DNA from 4 places in the Telluria sp. LT2P80 genome. Region 3 is predicted to be linked to each of the others. Evidence: predicted binding sites of a transcription regulator. Region 3 holds the regulator's gene; each other region holds the start of a gene.

Region 1 (4,020 bases), 180 kb from region 3:
GGCATCTCGAAGGCGCGGAATTCGACCAGACCCAGGCGGCCGGTCGGGCCGTCCGGCGAGTACAGCTTGTCGATCGAGAACTCCGAACGGTGCGTGTTACCCGTCAGGTCGACCAGCATATTGCGCAGCAGGCGGTCGACCATCCACGGCTTGTCGCCCGGGTGCATGGTCGGCAGCACTTTGTCCATTTGCTGGAAGGCGATCGCCAGTTCGTACAGGTTGTCGTCGCGCGCTTCATCCACGCGCGGCGCCTGGCTGGTCGGGCCGATGAAGGTGCCCGAGAACAGATACGAGAGGGCGGGGTGGATCTGCCAGTACGTGATCAGGCTTTTCAGCAGATCCGGCCGGCGCAGCATCGGGCTGTCTTCGACCGTGGCGCCGCCCAGCGTCGCGTGGTTGCCGCCGCCCGTGCCGGTATGGCGGCCGTCGAGCATGAATTTCTCGGTGCCCAGGCGCGTCAGGCGCGCTTCCTGGTACAGCGTCGTCATGTTGTGGACCAGCTCATGCCAGCTTGCCGCTGGATGAATATTGACCTCGATGACACCCGGGTCGGGCGTGACGCTGAGCAGCTTGATGCGCGGGTCGCGCGGCGGTGCGTAACCCTCGATGCGCAGCTTCATCTTCAGCTTGGCGGCCGTGTTCTCGACCGCCGTGACGAGCGCCAGGTAATCCTCGATGCGCTTTTGCGGTGGCATGAAGATGTACAGGCGGCCCGCACGCACTTCGAGGCACAGCGCGGTGTGGATGACTTCGTGCGCTTCCGGGTCAGTTGCGACAGGCGCCGTCTTGTTCGACGATTTGCCGGGCGCCACGCTCAGGACCGGGCGCCGGTCTTTCTTGCCAACGGGGAGCGGGCCGAGCGGCGCGAACGGGTCGACATCGAAATCGGGATCGCGCTCTTCGGGCAGCACCCACGGCAGCGTGGCCAGCGGCAGGCGCAGGCCGATCGGTGAATCGCCCTCGATCAGATACAGGTTTTCGCGCTTGAGCGGCCACGGCGACGTGCGCCAGCTGGTGCCGAGCATGACCGACGGATCGTGTTCGCGCGCTTTCAGTGGCAGCACGTAGCCGGCCACCTGGCCCAGGCCCCGTTCGAGCAGGCGCGCCAGGCGGCGGCGCTCTTCCGGGGCTTTCAGGTCGGCGTCCAGCGGATCGAGATTGCGCGGCAGCGCCTGCTCGCGCTGCGCTTGCAGCAGCACGTCTTCGTAGGCGGGGATGGCGCTGCCGGCCGGCAGGCCGAGCGATTTGACCAGCTCCGCAGCAAAGCGGCCAGCGTCCTCGCTGCCGTAGCCATCGTCGATGTGCTCGTCCGAGAACAGCGACGGATCGAACCACATCGGCTGGCCGTCGACGCGCCAGAAGATGTTCAGCGCCCAGCGCGGCAGCGGCTCGCCCGGATACCACTTGCCCTGGCCATAATGGATCATGCCGCCCGGTGCAAAATGGTTTTTCAGGCGGTGCATCAGGTTGCCCGCCAGCTCGCGCTTCTTGTCGCCATGCGCCAGCGTGTTCCATTCGGCGCCGTCCATATCGTCGATCGAAACAAAAGTGGGCTCGCCGCCCTGTGTCAGGCGCACGTCCTGGTTCACCAGGTCAGAATCGACCTGCTGGCCCAGGCGGTTGATCTTGTCCCAGTCGTGTTCCGTGTACGGCTTGGTCACGCGCGGGTCTTCGTGGATGCGCGTGATCGTCATTTCGTGGACGAACGTAACCTCGGCCTTATCCGTAAAGCCCGTGACCGGTGCGGCCGACGACGGCATCGCCGTGCAGGCCAGCGGAATATGGCCTTCGCTGGCCAGCATGCCCGAGGTCGGGTCGAGGCCGATCCAGCCGGCCCCCGGCACATACACCTCGGTCCAGGCGTGCAGGTCGGTGAAGTCGACGGTGGTGCCGCTCGGGCCATCGAGCGCTTCCTGATCGGCGGTGAGCTGGATCAGGTAGCCGGACACGAAACGCGCCGCCAGGCCCATCTCGCGCAGGATCTGCACCAGCAGCCAGCCGGTATCGCGGCACGAGCCGGAGCGTAGCTGCAACGTGTCTTCCGGCTCCTGCACGCCCGGCTCCATCCGCAGCAGGTACGCGATATCGCGCTGAAGGCGCTGGTTGATGGCCACCAGGAAGTCGTTCGTGCCCATCGGCTGGGCCAGCAGTTCGCGCCGCGCGCTGGCAACCCACTCGGTCAGCAGCGGGCCAGGCTCTTGCGACCTGGTGTACGGGCTCAGTTCGGATTGCAGCAGGTCCGGGTAGGCGAACGGGAAGGTCTCGGCGTATTTTTCGACGAAGAAGTCGAACGGGTTAATCACCGTCATGTCCGCAACGAGGTCGACCGTGAACTCGAGCACATCGGTTTGTTCCGGGAATACAAAACGGCCGATGTAATTGCCGTACGGGTCTTGCTGCCAATTGATGAAATGCTCTTTCGGCAGGACGGTCAGTGAATACGACAGGATCGGTGTACGCGCATGTGGCGCCGGACGCAGGCGCACTTCATGCGGTGACAGATTGACCAGGCGGTCGTAACGGTAGCTGGTCTTGTGATGAAGCGCAACGCGGATAGCCATGCGGTGGTGCCTTTCGATTGGGGCGCGATCGATGCCGGCGCTCTGAATTTGGTCGTATTAATTTGCGCACAACTGAGCAGGGGGCTGAGTAAGCGCAAGATAGGAGCATTTAAGCATGATTCATACCTGCGTTCGTTTGACTTGCGAGTCGGACGGGTAGCTGGCACGTTTCTTGTTAGTATTCTGGCACAGGAGGCAATGATGTCGAACTTTTACGATGAAATGTATTCCGATGAGGCAACTGTGCGGCCTCATTACCAGGCATTCGCGGATTGGCTCGGCCAGCAACCCCCGCATCTGATCGAGCAGAAGCGGGCGGAAGCCGAGCTGAACTTCCAACGCGTTGGGATCACGTTTGCTGTGTACGGCGACAACGCCGGCAAGGAACGGCTGATCCCATTCGACATCATTCCGCGCGTGATCAACGCCGCCGAGTGGGCCAAGCTGCAGGCCGGCCTGGTGCAGCGCGTGACTGCGCTGAACCGCTTCCTGCACGATGTGTACCACGACCAGAACATCCTGAAGGCGGGCGTCATTCCCGCCGAACAGATCCTGAATAACGCGCAGTACCGGCCGGCCATGCAGGGCGTCAAGGTGCCCTTGGACATCTACGCCCACATTGCCGGTGTCGACATCGTGCGCGCCGGCGAAGGCGAGTTCTACGTCCTTGAAGATAATCTGCGCGTGCCGTCGGGCGTGTCGTACATGCTGGAAAACCGCAAGATGATGATGCGGCTGTTCCCGGCGCTGTTCGCCCGCAACCGCGTGGCGCCGGTCGACCATTATCCCGACCTGCTGCTCGACAATCTGCGCACCGTGGCGCCGCATGGCGGCGACGATCCGACCGTGGTCGTGCTCACGCCCGGCATGCACAATTCGGCCTACTTCGAGCACGCGTTCCTGGCCCAGCAAATGGGCGTGGCGCTGGTGCAGGGGCAAGACCTGTATGTCAGCAACGACACCGTCTACATGCGCACGACGCGCGGCCCGAAACAGGTCGACGTCATCTACCGCCGCATCGACGACGATTACCTCGATCCGCGCGCGTTCCGCCCCGAATCCACGCTGGGCGTGCCGGGCCTGCTCGACGCCGTGCGCGCCGGCCGCGTCGGCCTGGCCAATGCCATCGGTACCGGCGTGGCCGACGACAAGTCGATCTACCCGTTCGTGCCGGACATGATCGAGTTCTATCTCGGCGAAAAGCCGATTCTGAACAACGTGCCGACCTACCAATGCCGCAAAAAAGAACACCTGGACTACACGCTGGCGAACTTGCCGCAACTGGTGGTCAAGGAAGTGCATGGCGCCGGCGGCTACGGAATGCTGGTCGGACCGGCCTCGACAACGGCCGAGATCGAAGATTTCCGCCGCCGCGTGCTGGCCAATCCGGACGGCTACATCGCCCAGCCGACGCTGGCGCTGTCGGCGTGCCCGACCTATGTCGAATCGGGCATCGCGC
Region 2 (4,020 bases), on a different contig from region 3:
CACATCGTCAATATCGTCGACTGGCTGTGGGGTTACGCCTTCGAGCAGCGCGCCTCGGACATTCATCTGGAACCGAAGCGTGAATTTGCTGTCGTACGGTTTCGCATCGACGGCGTGCTGCACCAGGTCTACCAGGTACCGGCCGTGGTCATGATTGCGATGACGGCGCGGATCAAATTGCTGGGGCGGATGGACGTCATTGAAAAGCGCCGCCCGCAAGATGGCCGCATCAAAACCCGCACCGCCGGCGGCCAGGAAGTCGAATTGCGCCTGTCGACGATGCCCACCGCGTTCGGGGAAAAGCTCGTGATGCGTATTTTCGACCCTGAAGTCGTCGTCAAGACATTGCCCGAGCTGGGCTTTCCGGCTGACGACGCCCTGCGCTGGGATCGCCTGACTAAGCGCCCGCACGGCATCATCCTCGTGACCGGCCCAACTGGCTCGGGCAAGACCACGACGCTGTACACGACACTCAAGGCGCTGGCGACAAGCGAAGTCAATGTCTGCACGGTGGAAGACCCGATCGAGATGGTCGAACCGGCCTTCAACCAGATGCAGGTGCAGCCGGGGATCGATTTGTCGTTCGCCGATGGCGTGCGCTCGCTGATGCGCCAGGACCCGGACATCATCATGGTCGGCGAGATTCGCGACCTGCCGACGGCCGAGATGGCGATTCAGGCCGCGCTCACCGGACACCTGGTGTTCTCGACGCTGCACACGAACGACGCGCCATCGGCGGTGATGCGCCTGATCGAACTGGGGGTGCCGGATTACCTGCTCGAGGCGACGTTGATTGGCGTGATGGCCCAGCGCCTGGTACGCACGCTCTGCCCTGCCTGCAAGACGCCCGGTGGCGAGTTGAGCGACGATGTGTGGGACAGCGTTGGCGGTGCGTGGAAGATTCCCAAGCCGGCGGTTGTGTATCGGCCCATCGGGTGTCCGGAATGCCGCCAGACTGGTTATCGGGGGCGTACCGGGATTTATGAGCTGTTGAGCGTGAGTGAGGGCTTTGGAAAGCTGATGCGGGGTGCAGGCGACCTGGTGGCGCTGCGCCAGCAGAGTGTTCTCGATGGCATGAAGCCGCTGCGCATTGCCGGCGCCATGAAGGTGGTCGAAGGCGTGACCACGGCGGACGAGGTACTGAAGGTGACGTCGGCATTGTCTTGAGTAGTTCTTCGCAGAAATTTATGCGAGAGGCCTAGCGCGATGCCGGATCGCCCGCTATAATGCTGCCTCCTTGGGTCGTTAGCTCAGCTGGTAGAGCAGCGGACTTTTAATCCGTTGGTCGCAGGTTCGAATCCCGCACGGCCTACCAAGATACATAAGAAGCCCACGAATTCACGTTTGTGGGCTTTTTGCTGTCTGCGCTGCGAAGATTGGCGAACTGCTCAGGATTAGCCGCCCCTTTCTGTCGACTTTCCTTACAACGCGTATTGACGCACATCCTACTTAGGCTAACCATTAGGCATAAATCATTGATTACGTGATTTATTTTGCCAGTTAGAGGCACAGGCGCGGTTATTGCTGTAGCTCTCTCTCACAGCCCATTCGAGGCCTCGTAAAACATACTGAGAGAGACATATGACCAGACTGCATACACTTATCACTGGCGCAACCTTACTGGCCAGTGTAAATTCCTTCGCTGCCGACATAACCGTAGTACCTTCCGACCTGAACGGCGGCGGCTTGAACCAGTGGAACCTGTCGAACTACCGTAGCACGTCGAATGGCTACACATCGACCACCAGCGCAGGCATCACAACGAACAATCCGCGTAACGGCAACGGCTCGGTCGAGATGTCGTTGACGAACAATACTGGCAAAGCCGACTATGCTTATACCTGGGGTTTCGACAGCACGCGCACGTTGGGCAGCCTGACCTCAATGAGCTACGACTGGTACCGTAGCAGCGCGAGCAGCGCTGGCGGCGTGATGCCAGCCTTTCGCCTGCTCTACGATGTGGACGGAAGCGCTACGACATTGGCAGACCAGGGCTACCTGATTTTCGAGCAGGTATACAACCCGAACGTTGCTTCAGTCGTCAGCGACCAATGGGTCAATAGTGATCTGATGACAGCGAATTTATGGCAGCGTCAGTTCTCGCCCGGATTCACTGTGGAATCGTACGGCATAACGCTGGCAGATTGGGCATCTGGCAGCAATCAACCGGCCAATGCCGACCGACTTGGCGCTGGCACTGCCATTCTGGGGATTGAATTCGGTATCGGCTCCGGCTGGAATGGCACATTCAGAGGCTTCGTCGACAACGTCAGCTTCGGCTTCAACAGTGACGTGACAACGTTTAATTTCGAGATGGCACAGGCTGCAGAGGTACCGGAACCAGATAGCATCGCACTGCTGGCCTTGGGCCTAACTGGTCTTCTGGCCGCGCGTCGCCGCCGATTGATCACGCGCTCGTGATCGGAACGCGGGCTGCCGGTCTGCGCTAGTCGATGCTTCACAAAGGCGTGATGAGTGATCGTGACGCTTTTGTGAACGATGTTATATCGAGCGTCCGCCGATGTCTCAAGTTCCCGACAACACGCTTCTCACGAACATAACCCACCTTACATTTGGTGCTAAAGTCTCGCACCTTTACAACCACCGCTCCCCCGTGAAAGCCATAACAAAACTCTTCGAACTCGGTTACGTGTTCATCGTCATCCTGTTCTTCGCCTGCGGCATCGGCCTCGTCGTGCTGGCCGGCGTCGAAATCTGGTCTGCCCTCAGCCCTTCCGCTGATACCGTTGCCCGCGAACGCTTCGACCTTATCCTCGAATGCATCGGCATGCTGACCATCGCCGTTGCCGCGCTTGGTCTTGGCCAGACCGTGCTGGAAGAAGAAATCCAGCGCGAAGCCAACATCAGCTCGCCTACCCGCGTGCGTCGCTTCCTGTCGCGCTTCTTAATCGTTGTCGTCGTGTCCCTGTCGGTCGAGTGCCTGATCGGGGTGTTCCAGTTCGTCCATGGCAGCCCAGAATACTTGCCGCACGCTGCGTCGATCGGCGTAGCCGCTGCTGCCCTGCTCGCTACCTGGGGTCTATTCGTCCGAATGAACGTCAGCGCCGAAGAACTCGAGCCGCACGCCATGCACGATGTGCAAGCCGAAGACAAGGTCATCGAAGGGGAAGACGTTGCGGAAGAAGGTGAACAGCACGCCGAAGAACAGGGCGAGGCGTACCACGGCGACGTGGACAAAAAGAAGACGTAATCGAAAAAGCATCAACGCCAGATCGCTGGCGTTGATGCTTGCTACGGTCACAAAAAATGCTTTACAGCGACTACGCTTCGATCAGCTCAATAATAAAATTTAATCCCGTCATCAGGAACACCACCCGCTTGCCCCCAAACGCGACTGCGGGCTGTGGCTCGTTGAGCGGGAATCCGCCCTTCAAGCGCAAATCGTCGAGCGTCGTATTGAAATCGGCTGTGCGATAAGCCACATGGTTCAGGATGTTGCGCCGCGATTTCAAGATCCCATCAACCGGATTGCCTTCCCCGAACGGCGCGACCAGCTCGTAGCAGATACCTGACGCATCAAACAAGAACTGGACCTTGACCTTGATGACTGGGTCAGTAAATATCTCGGAGCGCCTAGTGATGGGGATGATATCGCTGAGGGCCTCATCGCCTGCTGCGATATCGTGAACGAATACACCGATATGATCAAATTTCATTTCTTTACCAGATCCAGATCCGCCGTAATGAGTTCGTCCGCGCCAGCTGCCTGATTGAAATCACAGGCAATCCCCAGGTCGGCCATATCGGCAGCATCCTCGATACAACGATTCAGGAGTCGGCTGAATATTTGCGCCCCTTCCTGGCTAAGGTGTGCGCCATCGACAAACATCGTCTCTGCCCACACCGGCTGCTGATGCTGCAGCAACTGGAAACCGGAATATTGCACATCTACACGGTGCAGATAGGCGAGATAGGCCGCATTATAGCGCTGGTCATGCGTCTTGCCCGCACGGGTGTTATACGGCGTAATCAGGAAATAGGTCTTGATACCTGCACGCT
Region 3 (4,020 bases):
TTGGCCTGCAATTGACTCTCGCCGGCATGCTGGATGGCGAACGTGCGGATCGCCGCCGGCAGATCCGCGCCCGGCGTCGCTTCGATCAGCGCGTGCAAGGCCGGCAGGTCGGCGCCTGGCACGAACACGTCGGCCAGGCCCACGTACAGCGCGTCGGCCGCGCCGATCGTCAGGCCGGTCAGGCCCAGGAACATCCCCAGTCGCCCCGGCGCGTGCGACAGAAAATGGCTGCCGCCGACATCGGGGAACAGGCCGATATTCACTTCGGGCATCGCCATCTTGGTGCGCTCGGTGACGATGCGCAGGCCGCAATCGGGCCCGCCCTGCGCGATGCCCATGCCGCCGCCCATGACCACGCCGTCCATCAGCGCGATATACGGTTTCGGATAAAAATGGATCAGGTGGTTCAGCGCGTATTCTTCGGTGAAGAAATCCTCGAGCAATGCGCTGCCGCCTTGCGGCGAGGCGTTGCCGACGTCGTGGAAGAAACGGATATCGCCGCCCGCGCACAGCGCTTTTTCGCTGCTGCTGGTGATCACGACCGCATCGACGGCGGCGTCGAGCTGCCAGTCAAGAAGGATCGCGGTCAGCGCGCGCACCATGTCCAGCGACAGCGAATTGAGCGCCTTGGGACGGTCGAGGGTGATGATGCCGGTGCGGTTGGCGATGCGGGTCAGGACGTGTTCGGACATGGCGTGATCCATCGAAAGGAAACACGTATTTTACCGGCAGCGGGATGCAAAAAGGGCGTCCCGAAAAGACGCCCCTGGCGGTGGTGACCTGCGCTCGATCAGGCGGCAGCGACGTCTGCTTCGTCGACGTCCAGGCGTTTGATCGCTGTGCGGTTATGGTCTTTGAGCATCTGCTTGTGCTTCAGGATTTGTCGATCCAGTTTATCCATCAACATGTCGATCGCGGCATACAGGTCTTGCGCGACGCTCGCCACGTGCAGGGTCTTGCCCGACACCTGGACATTGATTTCAGCTTTTTGCCTTTTTTCTTTTTCAGTGAGGTTATCGACGGCCAGGAAGACGTGGGTATCTATGACTTGATCGAAATGGCGAATAATGCGTTCCAGCTTATTCTGAACGTATTCACGGATGGCAGGGGTTACTTCGAGATGGTGACCACTGATGGTGAGGTTCATACACACTCCTTTGAAGATGTCACGTCGCTTGCACCACACAGGAGCTGAAGGCACAGACTGTATGAGCGGCGTTGTTACAAGGCTTTGCGGAGACTGACGGGGGGGATCTTGAGCGCTTCACGGTATTTTGCGACCGTCCTGCGCGCAATGACCATGCCTTGTTCCCCGAGCATTTCCGCGATCTTGCTGTCGGATAATGGATTCTTAGGGTCTTCTGCTCCTGTCAATTGTGCGATGAGCGCACGGATTGCCGTTGAGGATGCTTCGCCTCCCGCTTCGGTGGCAACGTGGCTACCGAAGAAATACTTCAACTCGAACATGCCGTGCGGGGTCAGCATGTATTTCTGGGTTGTGACACGAGAGATGGTGCTCTCATGCAGACCTAGTGTATCAGCTATCTCACGCAAAACAAGGGGCCGCATGGCAACTGCGCCATGGCTGAAAAAGTTGCGCTGGCGTTCGACAATCGCCTCGGCCACACGCAGGATCGTGTCGAAACGCTGGCGCATATTCTTGATGAGCCACTTCGCCTCTTGCATCTGCGCGCCCATCTGGCTCTCGCTGCGGCCCTGCTTGAGCATGGTCGCGTACAGGCTGTTGACGCGCAGGCGCGGCATCACGTCCTGGTTCAGCGTGACCGCCCAGCCATTCTTGGCGCGCCGCACGATCACGTCCGGCACCACGTAATCTGACACGTTCGACGCGAACGCGGCGCCCGGATGCGGATTGCACTGGCGGACCACGGCCTGCACTTCGCGCAGGTCTTCGTCGTCGCAATCGAGCGCTTTTTTCAGTTTGCTGTATTCGCGCTGCGCGAACCAGGTCAGGTAGCCTTCGACGATCTTCAGGGCCATGCGGCGCGTGACCATCGGCACGCCCGGCATGCGCCGGATCTGCAGCGCCAGGCATTCGGCCGCGCTGCGCGCGCCCACGCCCACCGGGTCCATGCTCTGCACCATCGCCAGCGCGCAGCGCAGTTCGTCGAGGTCGACCTCGAGTTCTTCGGGCAGGCGTGCGTGGATGTCGTCGAGCGGTTCTTCCAGGTAGCCGTTGTCGTCGAGCGCGTCGATCACCAGTTCGGCCAGCGCGCGGTCGCGCGTTGACAGCAGCGTTTCGCGCACCTGTTCCATCAGGTGTTCGCGCAGCGTGATCGCGCACGCCTCCAGCTGCGGGCGGCCGTCTTCGTCGTCGCTGCTGGCGCTGCCGGACGACGTTCCGCTGCCTTCGCTCCACTCGTTGTCGGGCCGGTCGCCATCGACCGCACCGCCTTCAGCGCCCTCGCCCTCAGCCGGCGCGCTGCCCTCGCCTTCGGCCTGCTGGCCTGGCGCCGGCGGCGCCTCGCCAGGTGCCGGCGCATTGTTGATGGCCCCATCGGCCAGCAGGCGCACCGAATGATCGAGCGGGTCGTCGAGCCTTTCGAGCAGCGGGTTATCGCCCAGTATCTGCTCGATCTCCTGATGCAGTTCGAGCGTCGACAGCTGCAGCAACCGGATCGATTGCTGCAGCTGTGGCGTGAGCGCCAGGTGCTGCGAAGTGCGGAGCTGAAGGGACTGTTTCATCAATTGAGTATGGCTTACATGCGGAAATGTTCACCAAGGTACACGCGGCGCACCGACTCGTCGGCGATGATATCGTCGGGACGGCCGGATGCGAGCACCGCGCCCTGATTGATGATGTAGGCGCGGTCGCAGATGCCAAGCGTCTCGCGGACATTGTGGTCGGTGATCAGGACGCCGATCTTGCGCTCCTTGAGGAAGCGTACGATGCGCTGGATCTCGATCACGGCGATCGGGTCGACGCCGGCAAACGGTTCGTCGAGCAGGACGAAGCGCGGGTTGGTCGCCAGGGCGCGCGCGATCTCCACGCGGCGCCGCTCGCCGCCCGACAGCGACAGTGCCGGATTCTCGCGCAGCTTCTCGATCTGCAGGTCGGCCAGCAAGGTATCGAGGCGGTCGCTGATCTCGGTTTTGGTGAGCGACTTGCCGTTAACCTTCTGCAGTTCGAGCACGGCGCGGATGTTCTCTTCCACCGTCAGCTTGCGAAACACCGAGGCTTCCTGCGGCAGGTACGACAGGCCGAGCACCGCGCGGCGATGGATCGGCAGGCTGGTGATGTCGGTGCCGTTGATGCTGATCGAGCCGGCGTCCGACGGCACCAGGCCGACGATCATGTAGAACGAAGTAGTCTTGCCGGCGCCGTTCGGGCCCAGCAACCCCACCACTTCGCCGCATTCGACATCCAGCGACACGTCGCGCACGACCAGGCGCTTGCCATAGCTTTTCTGCAGGCCCTTGACGACCAGCGTGCTGCGATCGTTCAGTTCCGTCATTGCGTGCCTCCGGCCGGCGCACGCTTGGGCGCCAGGATCAGCGTGCCGCGCCCGCCGCCAACCTTGCTCTCGCCGCTGACGTCATTGCGCACGGCGACGACTTCCTTGCGGTTGTCGTACGAGATGAACGGGCCGGTCATCTGGTTGGTCATCCGGTCGTTTTCGAGTTCCTTGACGATGGCGTTCGAGTACAGGCGCACCAGCTCCGAACGTTCGTCATATTCGATGCGTTCGGCCTGGCCTTCGACCCACAGGTTCGGGCCGCCGTCGCGCTTCTGGCGGAACGTGGCGGGCTTGCCGTTGGCCGCGGTGAGCGTCACGCTCATATAGCCTTCGGGCGTCTCCCTGACCACGGCGCGTTCGGCCTTGACCAGCAGCGTGCCGCGGGTCAGGATCACGTTGCCGGTGAAGGTGCGCACGCCTGCGACGCCATCGAGGTCGCCGTTGTCGTATTCGAGCGCCGCCTGCTTGAGCGAGTCGGCCTTTTCGGCCATGGCGGTCAAGGAAAGGAGTGACAAGAAAGCGGCAGCAAAGAGTTTTTTCA
Region 4 (4,020 bases), on a different contig from region 3:
GCAGGAAATTGTCGGTGCGCGGGGCGTCGGTGAAGCTGTTGTGGTCGATCCAGACATGGGTCGAGCCCGTCACGGAAATGGCGTCGAAGGCGCTGTTCCAGTTACCGCTCGATCCGTCGTTCGGATCCCAGACGGGCGCGACGTCGCAGGGATTGACGAGCTTGAGGTTGCGGATGATGATTTGCGAGACGTTCGACAGGATGATGTGGCCGTTGACGATGCCCGCATTGGCGTCGCCGATCAGCGTCGTATTGCTTTTCAGACGCACCGCGCCGCGTGCCGCCTGGTCCGCGCTGCTGGCATAGGGCTGGCCTTCGCTCATGTCGAGCACGCCGACGAGCTTGATGATCTTGTGGTCGACGCCGCCATTCTGGATCGCGGCCAGCAGCTGGGCGCGGTTGGTGACCGTGTAGATCTGGGACTGGACGGCATTCGCGCCGCCGACGGTGCCGCCGGCCTGGCTGGCCCAGCCATCGGCGGGGGCGCTCTGGCGCGCCGGATCGACTGCTGCCGCAGCGTGTCCGCTGCTGGCAAAGAGTAGGGCAGCGCACAGCGCTGCATGCAAACCTGGATAGTGCATGTGTTTCTCCTGGTGGAGGAAATGAGGCCGCGAGCCCGCCGCCGCGCTTGACGCGCTGCCGGACTGTCCTTGAATGGCGAGAGACGCGAGGTCAGGCGCGTGGTTTGCGCCCGTTGCGTACGAGCGCCAGTGCGGCCAGGCCGCCCATCAGAATCGCGGGCGCCCCGGGTTCGGGCACGGCCACCGCCGTACCGGTTTCCAGGCGCGCGCTCAGTGCGCCGAATTCGCTCCAGTCGACCCCGCTCAGGTCGAGCGCGATCGTGTGACTGTCGATGATCGACAGGCCCGGGATGCCGGTGACGCCGCTGGCACCGGTCAATGTAAACGCCGTGACCGGCAGTGCGCTCCCAAGATCGAACCGCATGCTGTAGGCGCCGGGCGCGACGGCATAGTTGGCGATCACGGTCAGCAAGCCGTCAGCGGAAAAGTCGATCCCGAACAGGAAATCCGACGTGAAGAACTCCACGCCCGTATCGGTAGGGTCGAGCTTGCTGGTATTGGCGCCCGGGCCGGCCGCGAAGCCGTGATCCAGCCCGAGCATGCCGTCGGCGGAGCCGTTGTAGGTGGCGATGATGCTGGCGTCTTGCAGCATCAGGGGCGCCGCGTGCACGCCCCCCTGACCCAGTGCGACGAGCGCAAGGGCCTGCAGTAGATGTTTGGTTTTCAAGATGTCTCCGGCTTGTAGTTTTTTAACTGCGAAGAAGGCTCGATGTCAGAGCCGGTGCCGATCTGGTTGATGCGTCAGGCCACCGGACGATGCATCGCCTAACCGGTTCATCGATTCTAGATTGGCCTGACCAAATTTGCAATTTGGTAAACCAAAGATACAAGATTCTTACAACAATTTTAATAACTCACGCCAGCTTGCCCAGCGTCAGTTCAGCCAGCGAACACGTTTCAACTCTGCTTTGACGAAGGCGTAGATGACGGGGGCGGCGACCATACCGGCCGGTCCGAACATGATTTCGAACGCAAACAGCACGATGAGCAGTTCCCAGACTTTCGCGCCGATGCGATGACCCTGAATCCGCGCGCTCAGGAAATATTCCAGCTTGTGGATGACAAGGAGGAACACCGCTGAAATGACGGCGGCCGGAAACGCAACGCTCAGCGCGATCGTGCAGATCAGGGTGTTCGACACGATATTGCCCACGACGGGCAGCAGGCCAAAGAGGAACGTCGCCAGGATGAGGGTTTTGACATAGGGGAGGTCCCAGCCCAGGGCCGGCATGACGGCCAACAGGTACACCCCCGTCAGTGTCGCGTTGATGGCGGCAATCTTGGTCTGTGCCCAGGCCACGTTCTTGAAAGCGGTGGCCAGCATGCTCCAGTGGCGGTGCCAGGTCCGGTAAAAGACGGAATGCCTCCCTTCGTCGGTTGGCGTGACGGTAATGCTCACCGCGGCCAGCACCCCCGTGATCCAGCCAATCACAGTCAACAGCAGGCTGCGGAGGATGCCCGAGCCAAAGCCCGCGACCGCATTGACATGCTCTTTCAAGGTGTCCGACGCCATTTCGCGCATCTCGAACAGCGATTCAGGCATGTACTCGGCCAGCGCCGGCGGCAGGAATTGCTTGATCTGCGTGATCGTCTCGGCCACCTTCAGCGAGAACGCCCGCAACGATTCGCCCTCAAGCAACCGGACCACCAGAACGCTGATGATGGCGAGCACCGCGATCGACCCCAGGCCGACCACGAAGCTCGCAATGAATTCATGCGAGCGCAGCTTTTTGTACAGGTCACGCGTGCGCAGGATGCTCAGCAGGCCGCGCGTGAGCACGAATGCCAGGAGACCGGCCAGCAGCGCCGGTACCGCATGCAGCATCAGGGCCAGAAGCAGGCAGATGGCGAACATCGCGGTCGCCGCCTCGCGCGGGAGATTGAATTTGTAAGTGGTCATGGTCTAGCGGAGGGTAGTTGCTTGCGCCCATCAGGCCACCGGCGAAAACTGGTGTGACGACAGACCTGAACAGCAATCGTATGGCATTCAAATAAAGTTGACTGTCGGAAAACTTTACATAGGACTAGTCCTACAAAAGTGATTCTCGGTAAGTAGCTGTTTTTACTTATTAATTTCCTACTGGCATAAAAATTGCTCTAAGTAATTTTTGTAATTTATTTCCACCGGAACTTGTAATGAAAATCAAAATAGCCGTTGCCGGCCTTTTCCTCGTCATTGCCAGTGTGAGCGCAACCTATGCTCTGACCGTTGCACGGCACCCTGGTACTGGCGGTATCGGTTCAATCAGCTTCAGCAATGGCTCTGCCAATATTGAAAGTGGCTGGACGCAAGCATTGGCCATCCTGAACCATAATCGCGCCCCGATTCGGGCTGACGTCCCGGAACCAGTCAGCATCATGCTGTTGGGTGTTGGCCTGGCTGGTCTGGAGGCTGCCCGCCGCCGCAAGTCGATCTGATCTGTTTCCCTTGCTGGTTCCGACGTGACAGCTGCCGCGGACCAGGCGTCTGACGTGGGAATTTTCGAGCGCCACTTCACCCGTCGCTGGCCTGCTCCCGCAACCACGCCAGCGCCGACGCCGCGCTGTTCAATACCGAGATATGTCCGTCATCCGGCCGCTGCCACAACCGCGCCGAGCGGCAGCTGCGCGCCAGCCATTCGCTGTGCGCACACGGCACCACGCGGTCCTGCGCCCCATGCACCAGCAGCACCGGTTGCACGATGCGCGCGCAGTCGAAGCCCCACGGCGCGACATACGCCAGGTCGTCGTCGATCAGGCCACCCGGGCCTTCGCTGAGCGCCGGCCGGACCACGCTGTCGAACCACGACCAGGTCCCGGACAGCTCGGCCCAGTCCTCGGGCGTGAACATCTCGCGATCGAATTCCTGATTGAGCCCCTCGTGCTGCACCTTGGCCGCATGCCCTTGCGCAGCGGCCCGCAGCGCTGCCGCGCCCGATGCCGTCATTCCCTGGAACCAGTCCAGGCCCGCCGCATCGAACGGCGCCAGGCCCGCGATGCTGACGGCGGCAATGACCCGCTTGGGCAGCAGCGCGGCGCAGGCCAGCGCGTGCGGCCCGCCGCCCGAATGCCCCATCACGGCGAAGTGCTCGATCCCGAGCTGGTCGGCGATGCGCGCGACGTCTTCGGCGCACGAGGCGACATCGCGACCGCTGCGTGCGCTCGAGCCACCGTAGCCAGGCCGGTCGTAGCCGATCCAGCGGATGCCCATTTCGAGCGCGGCAGCAAACAGCGGTGCAGGTGGCTTGCCGATGTTCGGCGTGCCGTGGTGCCAGAATACCGTCAGCTCGGGTTCCTCGAACTCCGGCTTCCAGTCGTAATAGTGCAGCACCCGGCCATCGCCCAGCGTCAGTTCGTTCTCCTGCATTGCATGCCTTTCATCGCTCGATGGCGTGATGCTACAACGAGAAACGGGCTGGCGCGCACTCGTCATGCACGCCAGCCCGTTCAGGTCCTGCTAC

The links. The regulator sigma-54, encoded in region 3, starts transcription at its own class of promoters, with help from an activator protein. The targets are predictions, from matches to a motif close to TGGCANGNAANCTGCTTT.
Region 1: AC56LW_RS17120 (transglutaminase family protein) is a predicted target of sigma-54. The motif match lies at 2,672-2,689, and genes of this name have one in related genera.
Region 2: AC56LW_RS04565 (PEP-CTERM sorting domain-containing protein) is a predicted target of sigma-54. The motif match lies at 1,511-1,528, and genes of this name have one in related genera.
Region 4: AC56LW_RS20725 (PEP-CTERM sorting domain-containing protein) is a predicted target of sigma-54. The motif match lies at 2,662-2,679, and genes of this name have one in related genera.

What each region holds. Positions count from the first base shown of each region.
Region 1 covers NZ_JCASIO010000006.1:283,925-287,944, forward strand. Annotated here, with positions in the region: gene AC56LW_RS17120 (transglutaminase family protein) at 1-2,561, opposite strand, end outside; gene AC56LW_RS17125 (circularly permuted type 2 ATP-grasp protein) at 2,763-4,020, shown strand, end outside.
Region 2 covers NZ_JCASIO010000001.1:1,024,583-1,028,602, forward strand. Annotated here, with positions in the region: gene tfpB (type IV pilus assembly ATPase TfpB) at 1-1,167, shown strand, start outside; tRNA gene AC56LW_RS04560 (tRNA-Lys) at 1,240-1,315, shown strand; gene AC56LW_RS04565 (PEP-CTERM sorting domain-containing protein) at 1,582-2,421, shown strand; gene AC56LW_RS04570 (hypothetical protein) at 2,615-3,211, shown strand; gene AC56LW_RS04575 (VOC family protein) at 3,282-3,677, opposite strand; gene AC56LW_RS04580 (hypothetical protein) at 3,674-4,020, opposite strand, start outside.
Region 3 covers NZ_JCASIO010000006.1:100,203-104,222, reverse strand. Annotated here, with positions in the region: gene AC56LW_RS16350 (enoyl-CoA hydratase/isomerase family protein) at 1-692, opposite strand, end outside; gene hpf (ribosome hibernation-promoting factor, HPF/YfiA family) at 791-1,147, opposite strand; gene AC56LW_RS16340 (RNA polymerase factor sigma-54) at 1,222-2,706, opposite strand; gene lptB (LPS export ABC transporter ATP-binding protein) at 2,721-3,476, opposite strand; gene lptA (lipopolysaccharide transport periplasmic protein LptA) at 3,473-4,020, opposite strand, start outside.
Region 4 covers NZ_JCASIO010000009.1:105,919-109,938, forward strand. Annotated here, with positions in the region: gene AC56LW_RS20710 (pectinesterase family protein) at 1-580, opposite strand, end outside; gene AC56LW_RS20715 (hypothetical protein) at 672-1,247, opposite strand; gene AC56LW_RS20720 (AI-2E family transporter) at 1,455-2,480, opposite strand; gene AC56LW_RS20725 (PEP-CTERM sorting domain-containing protein) at 2,717-2,998, shown strand; gene AC56LW_RS20730 (alpha/beta fold hydrolase) at 3,075-3,926, opposite strand.